3 regions of the Nitrosospira multiformis ATCC 25196 genome follow, and region 2 is predicted to be linked to each of the others. Evidence: riboswitches for the same ligand, from Rfam matches in the RefSeq annotation. Region 2 holds a riboswitch; each other region holds the start of a gene.
The links. A riboswitch is a leader RNA that binds a small molecule or an ion and turns the genes downstream of it on or off. The one in region 2 is predicted to bind cyclic di-GMP.
Positions count from the first base shown of each region.

Region 1: another riboswitch for cyclic di-GMP. It lies ahead of NMUL_RS13445 (PEP-CTERM sorting domain-containing protein); the one in region 2 lies ahead of NMUL_RS09890 (S8 family serine peptidase).
Region 3: another riboswitch for cyclic di-GMP. It lies ahead of NMUL_RS14205 (alkaline phosphatase PhoX); the one in region 2 lies ahead of NMUL_RS09890 (S8 family serine peptidase).

Region 1 is NC_007614.1:2,962,769-2,967,291, reverse strand. It holds gene NMUL_RS13460 (type II secretion system protein) at 1-42, shown strand, start outside; gene NMUL_RS16095 (type II secretion system protein) at 17-829, shown strand; gene epsA (XrtB/PEP-CTERM-associated transcriptional regulator EpsA) at 1,102-1,875, shown strand; cyclic di-GMP riboswitch class I at 2,124-2,205, shown strand; gene NMUL_RS13445 (PEP-CTERM sorting domain-containing protein) at 2,294-3,178, shown strand; gene NMUL_RS16415 (hypothetical protein) at 3,447-3,638, opposite strand; gene NMUL_RS13440 (hypothetical protein) at 3,777-4,523, shown strand, end outside.
Region 2 is NC_007614.1:2,173,088-2,177,610, reverse strand. It holds gene NMUL_RS09900 (PEP-CTERM sorting domain-containing protein) at 1-610, shown strand, start outside; gene NMUL_RS16385 (PEP-CTERM sorting domain-containing protein) at 1,031-1,702, opposite strand; cyclic di-GMP riboswitch class I at 2,059-2,146, shown strand; gene NMUL_RS09890 (S8 family serine peptidase) at 2,482-4,170, shown strand; gene NMUL_RS09885 (M48 family metallopeptidase) at 4,314-4,523, opposite strand, start outside.
Region 3 is NC_007614.1:3,129,243-3,133,765, reverse strand. It holds gene NMUL_RS14215 (YheT family hydrolase) at 1-273, opposite strand, end outside; gene NMUL_RS14210 (hypothetical protein) at 659-988, shown strand; gene NMUL_RS14205 (alkaline phosphatase PhoX) at 1,226-2,614, opposite strand; cyclic di-GMP riboswitch class I at 2,658-2,750, opposite strand; gene NMUL_RS14200 (SRPBCC family protein) at 2,853-3,344, opposite strand; gene NMUL_RS14195 (dihydroxyacetone kinase subunit DhaK) at 4,016-4,523, opposite strand, start outside.

The sequences.
Region 1 (4,523 bases), 790 kb from region 2:
GAGGAAGAGTCAAAGGATGGAACCTCTTACGCGGCCTGGTAGCGGTGTGATTGGGCGGCAAGAAATACCGCGCCATATAGGTGTAGGAGGCGTGGGAGACGTAGGAGGCGCAGGACAAAAGGGTTTTACCTATATCTGGATCCTGTTTGTGGTGGCGCTGACCAGCGTTGCGTTGGCAGGCGTCGTGCAGGTATGGCGTACCGAGGTACGGCGGGAAAAAGAAAAAGAACTGATGTTTGTCGGAGAACAGTTCAGGCAGGCGATCGGCTCTTATTACGAAAATTCACCCGGCATGCCGAAGCGTTATCCCGATTCATTGGAAAAATTGCTCCTGGATAAGCGTTTTTCCACCATCAAACGGCATCTCCGGAAAATATTTTTCGACCCCATGACTGCCTCAAGCGAGTGGGGTCTGGTCACACAGCCGAATGCCGGAATAATCGGCGTGTACAGCCTTTCAAAAGAGCCTCCGCTCAAGCGCGCCAATTTTCCGGAACGCTATGCGGATTTTGCGGAAGCGAAGGATTATCGCGACTGGAAGTTCGTCTACTTCCCCGGAGACTCCGCCAGTCTGCCCCAAGCGCAAGCTGTGCCGGCCGATTCGCCCGCTACTCCACCACAATCTTCCTCTGAATGGCGACCAGGAGATCTTCGGCTGCAGCCGGAAGCTTCCGGTTCCCAGCCAAAAGCGGAATCGGAAAACGGTATCCCGCCACCATCCTCGCCTTTCTCGCTCTCCCCCAGCCCTTCCGATCAAGAGGATGGGAGGTCCTCGCAACCCGATTCATCCCCACAATCCGGCTCCTTCCCGCAGAGCGTTCAATATTAGAACTTCAGAAGTTCGGAACTGGAAGTTTCCGGGGAGCCCGTCTCCATCTGTCTCTTCACAGTTGCATATTTCATGGAACCAGGGGAAGGCATCCCTGCATTTCCTCCTGTTGTCTGCGTGGTCCTTTCTACCTATATCGGATTCATGAATCTGACATCTGATCTTAATGATTCAGTCATATCCTGCCACGAAAATACGCACTCGCGCAAATCGAATAATATCGGGAAGACCGTTGCAGTCCGAGAACGATATGAATAATCAGGGCATAAGGAATGATGGGGGGAGAGTTTACGCTGACGGAGCGGGAGGCGGAATACCTGTTCCGGATTATCGATTCATCAATCAATATATTTCGGCGTCATCAGTTTTTCTTGTGGGCGCAGGGGGAACTGCAGGGCCTTCTGCCGCATGGCATGCTCATATGCCTGTTCGATGAAGGCAATGGGCAGGCTGTGAATATCGAAAGATTCAGTCGCACAGATATGGACGAAATCCGGTTTTCAGAACTTTGCCGTCCCGATGGGGGAATTGTATTTCGCGCCATGTCCGCATGGAGCGCGGGCAAAAACCAGCCGCTTCTGGTTTGTCCAAATAATTCGCATACGCCCACCTACAAGCGTTTTTCTAACGACCTCAAGCGTGAAAATCTCCAGCGTATCGCGGCGCACGGAATGTTCGACACCAATGGCCGAACCACCTGCTTCTTTACCTTTACCCAGATTTCCGCCGCATTGAGCGAGCGTCATGCTTATTTCCTCGAGCTGCTGATGCCGCACATGCATATGGCGCTGGTACGTATGCTGTTTCATGAACGCCATCATAAGCAGGGTGCCGTGGGGGAAAGAAGCAGAAAACTCATCACGGACCGCGAGACGGAAATTTTGCGCCATGTTCAGGCGGGAAAGAGCAATCATGAAATAGCCCAGTTACTTTACATCAGTCCGCTTACTGTCAAAAACCACATTCAGAAAATCCTGAAAAAGCTGGATGTCAATAATCGGGCTCACGCCGTGGCCAAGGCGATGGCGTTGAAGATCACGCTTTGAGTTTCCGGGGCAGATCCCCTCGACCCTGAGGCCGCGCCTTGGATTCTTCCCTCTATCCGCAGTGACTCCTACGAGGCGTCCTTGTACCCATGAAAAGCGTACGCGCCGCGAAGGGCGAATTTCCGCCCTGCAGACCAAAAGAATAGGCAGAAAGTACCACGAAAATACCGATTGTGTTTCACAGACGGTTCACGGCTGTCACATATAGTGACCCACGTCCGGTAACAGGTACAGTCGTTATAGCCGGTCAGGAACAAAGCCAAACCCGTTGCGAAGCGGGGACGGAAAGCTGCGGGTCTCCAAGCAAGCGGAGGTAGCCGGGTTGCTCCAGGACGGTTGATCAGATGAAGCCAGGCTTCAAGGATCAGTCAGCCGGATTTTTTTGGTGCAACCATTAATTACCTACGGAGTATCTCGCATGAAAATAAATTTCAGACTCAAGGCATTCGCTGTTGCTGCCATCGCGACTCTTTCCGGTCCGGCGCTTGCCGCCATGGATGGGGCGATGAGTGGAAACGGTGAGCTTCTGCTCAATATGCGTTATTACGGTGGCAGTTCCGCCACTTCCGGTGATGACGATATCTCTGGACTGTTCGATCTCGGCTTCAAAATGAACGATATGGTCGCTGCGAACGGACAGGCGGGCTTCAGCAAAAGCTGGGACCTGACGAGTGGGGCCTATGGCGCTTCATGGAATCAGCTGATGAATTTCGTCGGTCCTGCCAACGCACATCTTATCCGGTTCAATGTCATCGCGCTGGATACCACCGATCTGAATGATGCCGGTGGCCCGCGTTACCTGACGACGGCAAATGTGGACACATATCCCAAGCTGGGGAACACCAACCTCAAAGGCTTTGTGAATATGGATAAGTATATTGAAGCCAACAACAGCCGCGGTACGCACGCGACTGATGATAACGGCGCCAGCGTTGCCATGCCGACGGACCCTTCGAATACTTTCTTTGGCGCAATTAACGGGTTTGGCCAAGGTGATACCTGGTTGCAGAAGACGACCGCCGATACCACCCAGCCGTTGGGTACGGAACAGAATTTCTGGTTTCTCACCACGTCTTCCACTTCCGCCCTTGCCCAGGCCACCAAGACTCCTTTCGGAGTCGATCTGAATCACGATGGCAACATTGGCGAAGGCGAGTTCAGCAAATTCAAGTTGACCGAGAATGGTGTTCTTACCTTCACGAACCCATCCGTCTCTCCTATTCCCGAAGCGGATACCTGGGCCATGCTGCTGGCGGGGCTGAGCATGCTGGGCATGATCGTCCGCCGCCGCGCAGGCGTCTGAGATCCGCAATGAGCTGCTTACCCCCGGCCAGGGAGGCCGGGAAAGGCAGGCTTCAGCCTGAAATATCAATCTGAAAATAAAGGATACAAAGATGAAAATGAAGCTGAGCAAAATTGCACTGGCTATAGCGGCACTCGGCACGGCCCCGGCGGCTTTCGCCCTGACCCCCGCTCAGGTCGCTGCCGGCCCCACCACCTACGTCTGGCTATCAGGTGCATCCGCACCCACCAACGCCGTATTTCGCAGCGTCATGTCGCTGTGCAACGGCCTAGCGGGGAATGGCGGCGCCAATGACGCCCATATGTACCTGGAAAGCAGCGGTACCGAACCCGGCAAGAGCAGCGGTGACCGGGTCGCCTATGCCTGCACCATGAGCTCCGCCGCCGGTGCACTGGCTGGCAAGAAAGTAGTGGTCTATCACACGGTTGAGGGTGGCTCTTTCAACGCCTACGCGCCTCATCTCAGCATGGCGGGTGAGCCGAATCCCAACGGGTATCTGCCCGGCAACCTCAAGCGCATCAATGACGTCGCTTTGCTCGGCGGCGGAGGTAAGTGCGCGGCAGGCGCGGCTGGGTCGACCAATGTCACCCTGAATGGTGTGTCCTACCCCATTGCCCGCTACAACAACTGCAGCGATACCGTTACCAAGACCTTTACCGCTTCGCTGAAGGGCGATGCTGCCGGACGTCCGGGCCAAAGCTATCCCGATGGCGGTTTTTCGGATACGGAATACCTGATCAACAAGCAGAATCTGGATATTGCATTGAACCTGAGCTCCCTTGGCGAGGAAGTGGCGACCAATGTCGGCCAAGCCTTTGGCGTAGCCGTGAGCTACCCGCTCTATCTCCAGTTGCAGAAGAACGACGTTGCCGCCGGCATCCTGGCCGCGACCTGCGATGACGGTTCGCCCACCGCCCCCAATCTCACGCCTGCCTGCCAGCCCAGCTTGCCGGCACAACGTTACACCGCAATTGCAAACAGGGATTCTGTGGGTGGTGTGGATGGCAGCCTGTTCGGCGGTCCGGCCGGGTCGATCGTCAACCTGGTGCGCCGCGTGCCCACCTCCGGCACCCAGTCTGCCTCCAACATGCGCTTCCTCAGCAAGCCCTGTTCAACCGGGCTATCGCAAGGCGCGCTGGAGCCCGCACGCGCCACCGACAGCACGGCAACCGCCATTGTGAGCGAGCAGTCCAGCACCGGGGGCGTGAAGAGCGCCTTGAATACCGCCACCGGCGCGAGCCAGTTCGCCCTGGGCGTGGTATCCATGGAAAACACGCCAGCACCGACCGCCACGACCGACCGGTGGGCATTCGTCAAGCTGGATCGTGTGTCTCCCAATACCGAT
Region 2 (4,523 bases):
AGGAAATACATTCGCGACTCTTCAGTTAAGCCCAGGACTGGTAGGGGGCTCGGGAGATGTGGATAATGTACTTTTTAATCAACCTGATCCAACTCTTGATCATGAAGTTATCGGACAGCTCAATCCGCCGACTACCGGTGAGCTTGTCAGATTCACAAGTAACGAAGACATTTTTGCTCCGGCGGGAGGGCAGGCGCGTATTGAAGCAGCTGATGGTTCATTTAACTTTATCGATTTCGGCTTGGTCGATCCAAATCTTGGATTCTCGAAAGTCCAGTTCAATATTGATGCTGCCGCGGATGGTTCTGCCAACATCTTTCTGTTGGATCAGTTCGGCACAACCTTCAGCTTCTTGAATCAGCCACTTAGTGGTTCCGGGCAGAACTTTTTCACCGGTTTTTCCCTGGATAACCAGGTAATGGTGAAAGTAACGATCGACAGTACTGTTCAAATGACGGGGATTTCTGATTTACAGCAAGTTCGCCTGGGGCCTACCGAACTCGGAGGTCCGCCGCCGCAAGAGCTTCCGGAGCCGACGACGCTTGCCCTTCTCGGGCTGGGGCTGCTGGGATGGGGTGTATCGCGCAGGCAGAGAAATAGGCTTGCTTAAACAGATTCGCTATTCCAGTTAAAAAGCTCGCTTCGGCGAGCTTTTTTTTGGGTAACGACAGAGATGAACCGGAAGCTGGGATATTTCGGTGTTATTACCACCCATCCCTGTCGATTTTTTTTACATCTAGCTGTTCCGCTTGAGCATGTGTCAAATCAAACGCTGCTGAGATAGTAATAGGAATAATATATGGCATGAAAATATTTTCGATATGAATGAAGGCTGGGGCGCGAGAGGCCTGGGTGCATGAGGGAGTTGATATCGATTATTGGGAAGAGCATCGCCGGAATATTTATCCTCGGGGTTTCGCTCTACGGGCACTACCGTGGCTTGACGGGCAAGGAGGTGTAAATATTATCGATAACAAAAACCCCGCGAGAGCGGGGTTTTTGATCATGCAAGTTGTCTTGTTTGCAGGCTCTAGCGTTTCTGGCGCCTGGTTGCCGCGATTCCCAAAAGGCCAAGCCCGAGTAGTGCAAGCGTTGCCGGTTCTGGTATTTCATTGGAAGGTGGCCCGCCGTCAGTGCCGATCCAGACACTGTTGCCATAGCCCTGGACGTGGAGCGCGCTGACATATCCGCCATTACCCGCGTTGGGCGGTGCGGATACCGATACCGCGTTAAAAGAATCGGCAGTAATGCCCCCTCCCGTCAAGGTATATACGGACGTATGACCTTGCCCCAACTCTCCGGGATTGCGGGTGGGAAAATGAAATGCGAAATCAAAGTTGCCGCCGGTGCCATCGGCCTTGAACGCATCTGTTCCGTTCTGGATGGTCTGCGCGGCCACTCCGCTCACAAAGGTGATACCGCTCAATGGCGCCGAATCGACGTTGAAGTACCAGTCATTGACGTAAGCGCCAGCGGACAAATTATTAAAGACATTCATTGTCAGCGTCACCGACCCGGAGCTGTTGTGATCGTCGAAAGTCGCTGTCGCAAAAATTGCATTCGGATCTGTTGGCTGGGACGGCGCGGTGCCGGAAAACGCGCCGGCAGTAGTGAAATCGATTTGGAAAATTGCTGCCTGGGCACCTCCTGCCACAGACAGCAGTCCCAGTGCAGCAAACGCTCCCTTCAAATGACTCTTCATTATTTGTTCTCCTGATAAGTTTTTGTTGGATAGGTTCGAAACTTCGTTTTCGGCCTATCGGAGCTTCTTTAGCAATTTTCGTGCCTAAATTAAAACTCCAATAAAATCAGCCTTGTTTGCTTCGAGCTCTTCCATTCTGCAGTGATATGTAAAATTCTTCGACCAGGAGGAGTACTGTTTGACCCGGAGTGGCAGGAAGTTTGGTTTGCAAGAATTGCAAATTTCGAAATCTCCTCGGGGTTCGGGAGCGGCAGCATTTTTCACCTTTAAATAAAGCAACGAACAGAATGATTTTTGTGCAGTTGCTTCACCCATACCCCCTGGGGAGTTCAGATACGATAACGCTGCAATTTTTAATCTGTAAAAGGCAAATCTCGCGAAAGCGGGGGACGCAAAGTCATCGGTCTACCGGGCTCAAGGCCCCAGGACGGCAGGACTGCCAGATAATGCCATTTTCTTTCTTGTCGATTCTTTGGATGACGAGAAGCTATTAGAACGTGTTGAGTGGATCTCGATGCTCCGGCTCAGTACGTTTTTCGGCACCCGGCCTATCTAGGCGGTTCCGCCTCCCCAAGAGGAGGAACTACGTGAATATCAATCATAAAGCGCCTGCAACTGGCTCAAGAGAACCCGCTTCAGGCATTATTCAATCAAGCACTCGCAACTCGCAGCACATCTCCAAACCTTGGTATCCCCTTTGGAGCGGCATACTGGCAGTTTTGCTGGGATTGGGTCCGGTCATTTCCAGTGCAGAGCCTCCGGAGGGCAGGGGGCCTGGAATGAACAAGCCGCTTGGCTGGGCGAAGGGTCGCATCCTGGTCATGCCGCGTGCCGGCTTGCCGGAAAAGGAACTGGCCAAGGTTCTGGGCGAACATGGCGGCAAGGGCAGGAAGATCGGGCAGAGCGATCTGTACATCGTCGACTTGCCGGGTAATGCCTCTGAGAAGGCGGTGGCGGCAAGGCTTGCGCATCATCCGGCGCTCAAGTTTGCCGAGATCGACCAGGAAGTCGAACCCGCGCTCATACCGAACGATCCCTACTATGGCAGCGCCTGGCATTTGCCCAAGATTGGCGCTCCGTCCGCCTGGGACAGTTCCCTGGGCAGCGGCGTGACCATCGCCATCCTGGATTCAGGAGTTGACCCGAATCACCCTGATCTCTCACCCCAGCTTGTTCCAGGCTGGAATTTCTACGAAAACAATTCCAACACGTCGGATGTTTACGGGCATGGAACCAAGGTTGCAGGGTCAGCGGCAGCCATGGCAAACAATGCCCAAGGCGTTGCCGGCGTGGCGGCGTTGGCTAAAATAATGCCTGTCCGCGTGAGCGGGAGTACTGGATATGCCACCTGGAGTGCGATTTCCCAAGGGCTTATCTATGCGGCAGACCGCGGCGTTCGCGTCGCCAATGCCAGCTTCCTCGGACTGACCGACAGTGCGAGCACCCGGAGCGCGGCGCAATACATGAAGGATAAAGGTGGCCTGGTGATCGTGAGTGGCGGAAATACGGGAGTGCTCCAGAATTATGCAGTAACGACATCGATGGTAGCTGTAGCCGCTACAGATGCGAACGACTTCAGAGCCAGTTGGTCGAGCTACGGAAACTACATCTCCCTTGCCGCGCCTGGAGCCGGAATTTGGACGACGACTATGGGGGGCGGCTATGGCGCGGCTTCCGGCACATCATTCTCAAGTCCGGTAACGGCCGGCGTGGTGGCGCTCATGATGGCGGCAAAGCCGACATTATCCAATACCCAGATCGAGAGTCTGCTGTTTTCAACTGCCGTGGATCTGGGCACAGCGGGGCGCGATCCCTATTATGGCTATGGACGGGTTGATGCTGCACGCGCGGTGCAGGCGGCGGCCTCGGCAGTGGTCGCCGGAGACACGCAGGCCCCGGCGGTTTCCATCACTTCCCCTGCTGGCGGATCAAGCGTAACAGGTCTGGTCGGCGTAAACGTGGCTGCGAGCGATAACGTCGGCGTGACCCGTGTCGAGTTGCGGGTCAACAATACCACAGTCGCAGTCGACACCACGGCGCCGTTCGCCTTCACCTGGGATTCGGCAGGCGTAGCCAACGGTATGGCGAACCTGACCGCTTATGCATTCGATGCGGCCGGCAACTCCAAGGCTTCGACCACCGTCTCGGTGAATGTGGCAAACGGAACGACAACGGTGGCCAGGGATACTACCGCGCCACAGGTGAAGATCGTAAATCCGGTCACAGGCAATGTTTCGGGAAGCAACGTGCCCATCAGCGTAAATGCAAGCGATGATAGCGGCGCTTCCGGAATTACCTATGCGCTCTACATCGACGGCGTGCTCAAGGCTACCGGAAAGGGAAGTACGCTGGGTTACAACTGGAATATACGTAATGTTGCCGCGGGTGCACATACTGTTCAGGTAGTCGCCAAGGATGCGGCGGGAAATAGCGCATCCTCATCCGTCAGCGTGACGGTAGTCAAGTAGCGGGAGGTGGAAGGTCGTTTTTTCGGGTTGGCAAAGCCGGGCCAAAAGGAAGGAAGCCCGGCTTTGTTTTGCTTCACGAGTGATGCTGTTGGCTTATCGACGCAAGCAGCTTATATCGAGGAGGGCTAACCTGACTTTGGGCGTCATCGGCGGGCTGCTTCATAAAGTGGCATGACGACCGGCAGCAGCGACTCGATCTGCTGCACACGGGTGGAATCAGCAGGGTGACTGCTCAGAAACTCGGGCAGTTGTCCTCCCGCATTGGCATTGATCATTTTTTGCCACAGTGTGACCCCGGCCCGGGGATTATAACCAGCACGAGCCGACAATTCGAGCCCGATGCGATCCGCTTC
Region 3 (4,523 bases), 960 kb from region 2:
CACTGCCGCGCGCCAGCCTATCTCGCGAAACAGGGTCATGGTGCTTACGACATAGTGACTGTTCGAGCTTCCTTCGAGGCCGTGAAACAGCACTATCAGGGGCGCGTCCATCTCGCCCTCCAGCCAGTCGAGGTCGATGAAATCCCCATCGTCCAGTTCCCACCGCTCGCGTCGGTAGGGAATCGAAGGGCGGGCAAGAAAATAGGGATAGATGGTTTGAGCGTGACCGCCCCGCAGCCATAGCGGAGCGACATAAGGTCTTGCTGGTTGCATGGATAGGGAGGAAAGGAATGTTTTCACATCAGGTCTTATGATTCTTGCCACCTCGAATGACGGAACTGCCGCGCTCGACACGTTTTAAATATAGCAATAAAAAAAGCCGGTGGTCCAGCTGAAGAATTCCTTGTGCTCCTGATTATTGGCGGCATTCATTACAGACCCGAGTCCAGCCCCATGAATCGACTGAAGGCAGGACGATCTGTATCGCGCAGCGGAACAGCAGTACTATAATAGATGTACCTACGCACTTCCATTTTGCAGTTGCCCGTTTGAAGTTGCCGGACGCCGGGAAGGGAAACGATATTTCGTCCATCTCGGTTGATCTTCATCCCCAGCCCCGCTGAACGACAATCATGAATCTGAATCTTTAAGGAGCAGCATGAAAAACCTGTTTTTGTTATTGTTTCTGGCGGTTTTTTCCAGCACCGTTACCGCTAACGAAGAGGATTACAAGCTGTGTACGATAGGGGGTTATTTTTCAGGCACAAACGACAAATTCCTGAGCGGATTAGCCGCACACATTGCCGAAAAGAAGCATGTTTTTGGTGACCCCATTTGCGACGCGGCGTGGGCGAACGGCTACAGGGTCGGCGAAAAGCTAACGAAGACGGGAAAGATCAAGGACCCCTCCGAGCGGGAGATCATCCAGCAGGCGACTGCATTCAGTTCGAAGATATACGAGACCATCAGTTCCCGCATAAAATTTTAGTGGCATCCGGTCCGGTTTCCATTTTCGCTATTCCTGCAAAAATGCGGATATAAATAGGACTGGCGCGCATTCCCGCCACAAATTCAAGCTCCACCTGGCCCGTAAAGGTGCTGGCGGATCATCGTTAATGGTGTCGGATCGCCGGCTACATGGGTGAGTTTGATCTCGATGCAGGCGGAAGCGGACGCTTCCGCCTGCATCGAGACTGGCAGGAATCCGCGGAACTCTTGCAGCAATTTATGCTGGGAAGGCTTTTCTGCGACGCACTACGGCGCCAACGAGGCCTAGCCCTGCCATCATCAGGGCATAGGTTTCCGGTTCCGGCACAGCCGTGATCATGATGGTGCTGTCCACCATGCTGTCCGGGTGCTGTATGTTCACATATGCCACATTGGGGTTGAATTTGTCGAAATAGAGGCCGGTCGGTTCAGCGCCCACTGTGGACATGGATGCCCAGCGCCCCAGCGACTCCGCAACACCATCGTGATTGGCATCCTGCGCGAACCAGATGTCCGCCCTGCCGCCAGGTTGATCCTCGATAACATAAATATTGCCGGCGGCGTCGATGGCCAGGTTGTCCGGACTGGCGAGCGCGGTGCCCACGGCGGTGCCGTTCGCCTGATCGAGCGTGTCGCGGCTGACGAAGAGCTGCGCGTTGTTGGCATCCAGGTTGATCGAGTACACCTCGTTCGTGGTCGTGGTGGCAACGAAAAGGATCTGGTCACCATTGGCAAGCGTCTTGATTTCGATATCCTCGGGGCGCTGATACTCTGTTGCGTTCACCATGTCAGCGGTCGCTCGGCCATCGATTGTGCCGTCCGCATTCAGAGCTGAAATGCCCGGGAGGGCGCCGCCTGTGGCATCGGTAATGGGAGTCCATGTTACGGAACCTACTGCGTTGGCATTGCCGCCGCCATTGACCGCCACGGCGAAGGTCTGGCCTGCTGCAAAGTAGTCGCCTCCGTTACTGGCGGTCGGGTTGGCCGACACGTACTTGTAGATACTGCCGCCATTCAGTTCATCGACGAAATACAGGTTGTTGTTCTTGTCGAACGCGAGACCCTCGTGAGATACGCGGGGCAGGATAGAACGGAATACGAAGTTCGCGTCCCCGGTTCCGGTGGCAGACACGGGATTGGTCAACTCGAACAGGCGTCCTTTGGTACTGCCGGTGCCCCAGGATTCTTCGGCAGTGACATAGCTGCCCCAAGGTGTCCAGCGCGATGCATCGCCCGAGACGAAATCCTGTGTGCCGGGGTGAACGAGGGTTTTCGTGATGCCGCTTGCCAGATCGATCCGCTGCACACCTGCCATCGAAGTCTCGAACGGAGTGAACAAATAGCGCCCGGCATTCGGCCCGGTTTCGTTTGCGGTGATCATATCCCAGCTGCCGGAATTACCCTCACCAAGATCGAGTTGGGTCGTGCGGTCAGCGATCCGAATCTGGGAGAAATTGGGGGAAGCTAACCGGAAGGGGGCGTTTTCGGGGAGCGAGCCTGCTGCCACACTGTCTTTCAGCGGGGTAAAGCTACTGAAATGCGTGTTCGCCGCAATGGCTCCGGTCGTGCCGGTCGCCATCAAGAGCGCACCTGAAACAAGAGCGCCTATTTTTTTCTGCTTGAACATTGAAAACCTCCGGAAAATTGAGGAAAAGTCTGCTTTTTGATGTACTGGCAGTCCGGCTACCTGCGCGAGTTCCCTTCAATTGCGCAAATCCGGGACTTTCCGGCCCCGCCTCGCGACGGGTGTGGCTTTTACGGTACGGCAGAAATATAGCTTTCCCTTATGACAGAACCCTCAGTGTTCGGGCGCGTCCTTGTAGTCCCTTCGGCTCCATCCGGCGTAACGCGATCGCTTTCGCTAGTCATCGCCCATCCTGTTTCTCGTGTCCTTTCTTTAGGGCTGCCCTCTTCCTCCGGATTATTTCATTTCTCATTTCATTAAATTGCTCCCGCACTTCATGTTCGATAAACACCTTTCCCACTACCGCAGGAATCCAGACTTTCGGGATAGCCTCCGTACGATGGACCACGCGAGTCCCCCCGGTCTCATCAGTCAGGTAAGTAGTACCGTCCAATTTGTGCATGTTGCCGCTGACCAGATGCGTCAATATCTTATGGTAAGGGATCAATCTTACTTCCCGTATTGACTCGAACGGATAGCGGATGGGGCCGTAAGTGGCAGTGCCGTTTTGGAAAATAGTAAACTTATCTTCAGAAATACTGACAACCTTGCTCTCCTTCAAGTTGGAGACAAAATCAGCCATACGGTCGAAGTCGGTGAGCACGTCCCAGACCTCCCGCGGGTTTGCTGACACAGCAAAATTAAGATCAATAATAATATTTTCTCCGGCCATGCTGACCTGAACCTCAATGTCCCTACCCTGGGGTGAGTCTGCTGACGATCCTGCCATAAATGGCATTGACCACAGAAATAGCAAGAAGGAAGCGTTTCTCATCGGTAGTACAAGAGAGGGCATTACCTGTTTTGGAGTATGTTCGCTTGTATCGAAGGCGGCCTAGCCAATTTATTCCAAACGGGCAGGTAAAACAAACACTACGCGGCTATTCGCGAGGATAATCCTCCCGAGGAAATAAGTAATGTAGAGGAAACCGATCCTCCGCTCGCCCCACAAAATGCAATGGTGGCGCCCTCTCTTTCTACCGGCACCTTAACATTTCATGATGAACTGCGATTAACTGATGATCAAGCCATATTAGGTGCAGTGACGGAAGTTTTAGAACCTCCCGGACCCGGTCTGACCGGGAGTTCCCCTATTGCGACCGATGTGTCCCTACCTGCAATCGTGCTGATCGTTGGCCTGCCCGGTCCCTCACGCGTGAAGATTCACAGTCGCTAAATGCAGATTACTCGCGATGGCCTGAATCCCGCGCCGGATTTACCCATGATAAGTAGGTCATCATGGGTAAAAATAGCAAAAGGGGAGAAGCAGTTTTCTTTGTGATCGCGGGAAAAATTATCCAGCTCAAAAATCAGGGCGATTCAACAGATGCTTACAATCTAAACCTAGGCCAAGTGTTCAAACAGTCGCGCGACCGCCTCAGCACCTGGATCAGCGTGACCGACCAAATGCCTGGCATTGACATAGGAAGCGCGACCCGCATTCGCCTTGCTCATGTGGGCAGTGCGATCGGCGCCCGCACGCGCGGCTTTCGCCGCCTCGGACAGGCTCTCTTCCAGGACATCAAGGGCCGGCGCAAGGGCATCGACCATGGTGCGGTCACCCGGGCGAGCCCCGCCGATTTCCTGCATTCTCCGCAACCCGGCCTGCAACGCTTCGCGCATTGGCGAGCCGCTTGAGGCGGCGTCGCCCGCAGCGGCGAAGAAGATCGCGAGGAGCACACCGCACGAGCCTCCCATGGTTTGGGAAAGCTCCAAGCCAATGGCTCGATAGAGCTGGGTATGGTCGGCAAGCGGCAATCGGTCCACGGCGCTGATCAGGGCACGTGCCGCCCCGGCTAGCGTGCTGCCGGTGTCGCCATCGCCTGACTTCGCGTCGAGCGCGTTAAGGTCG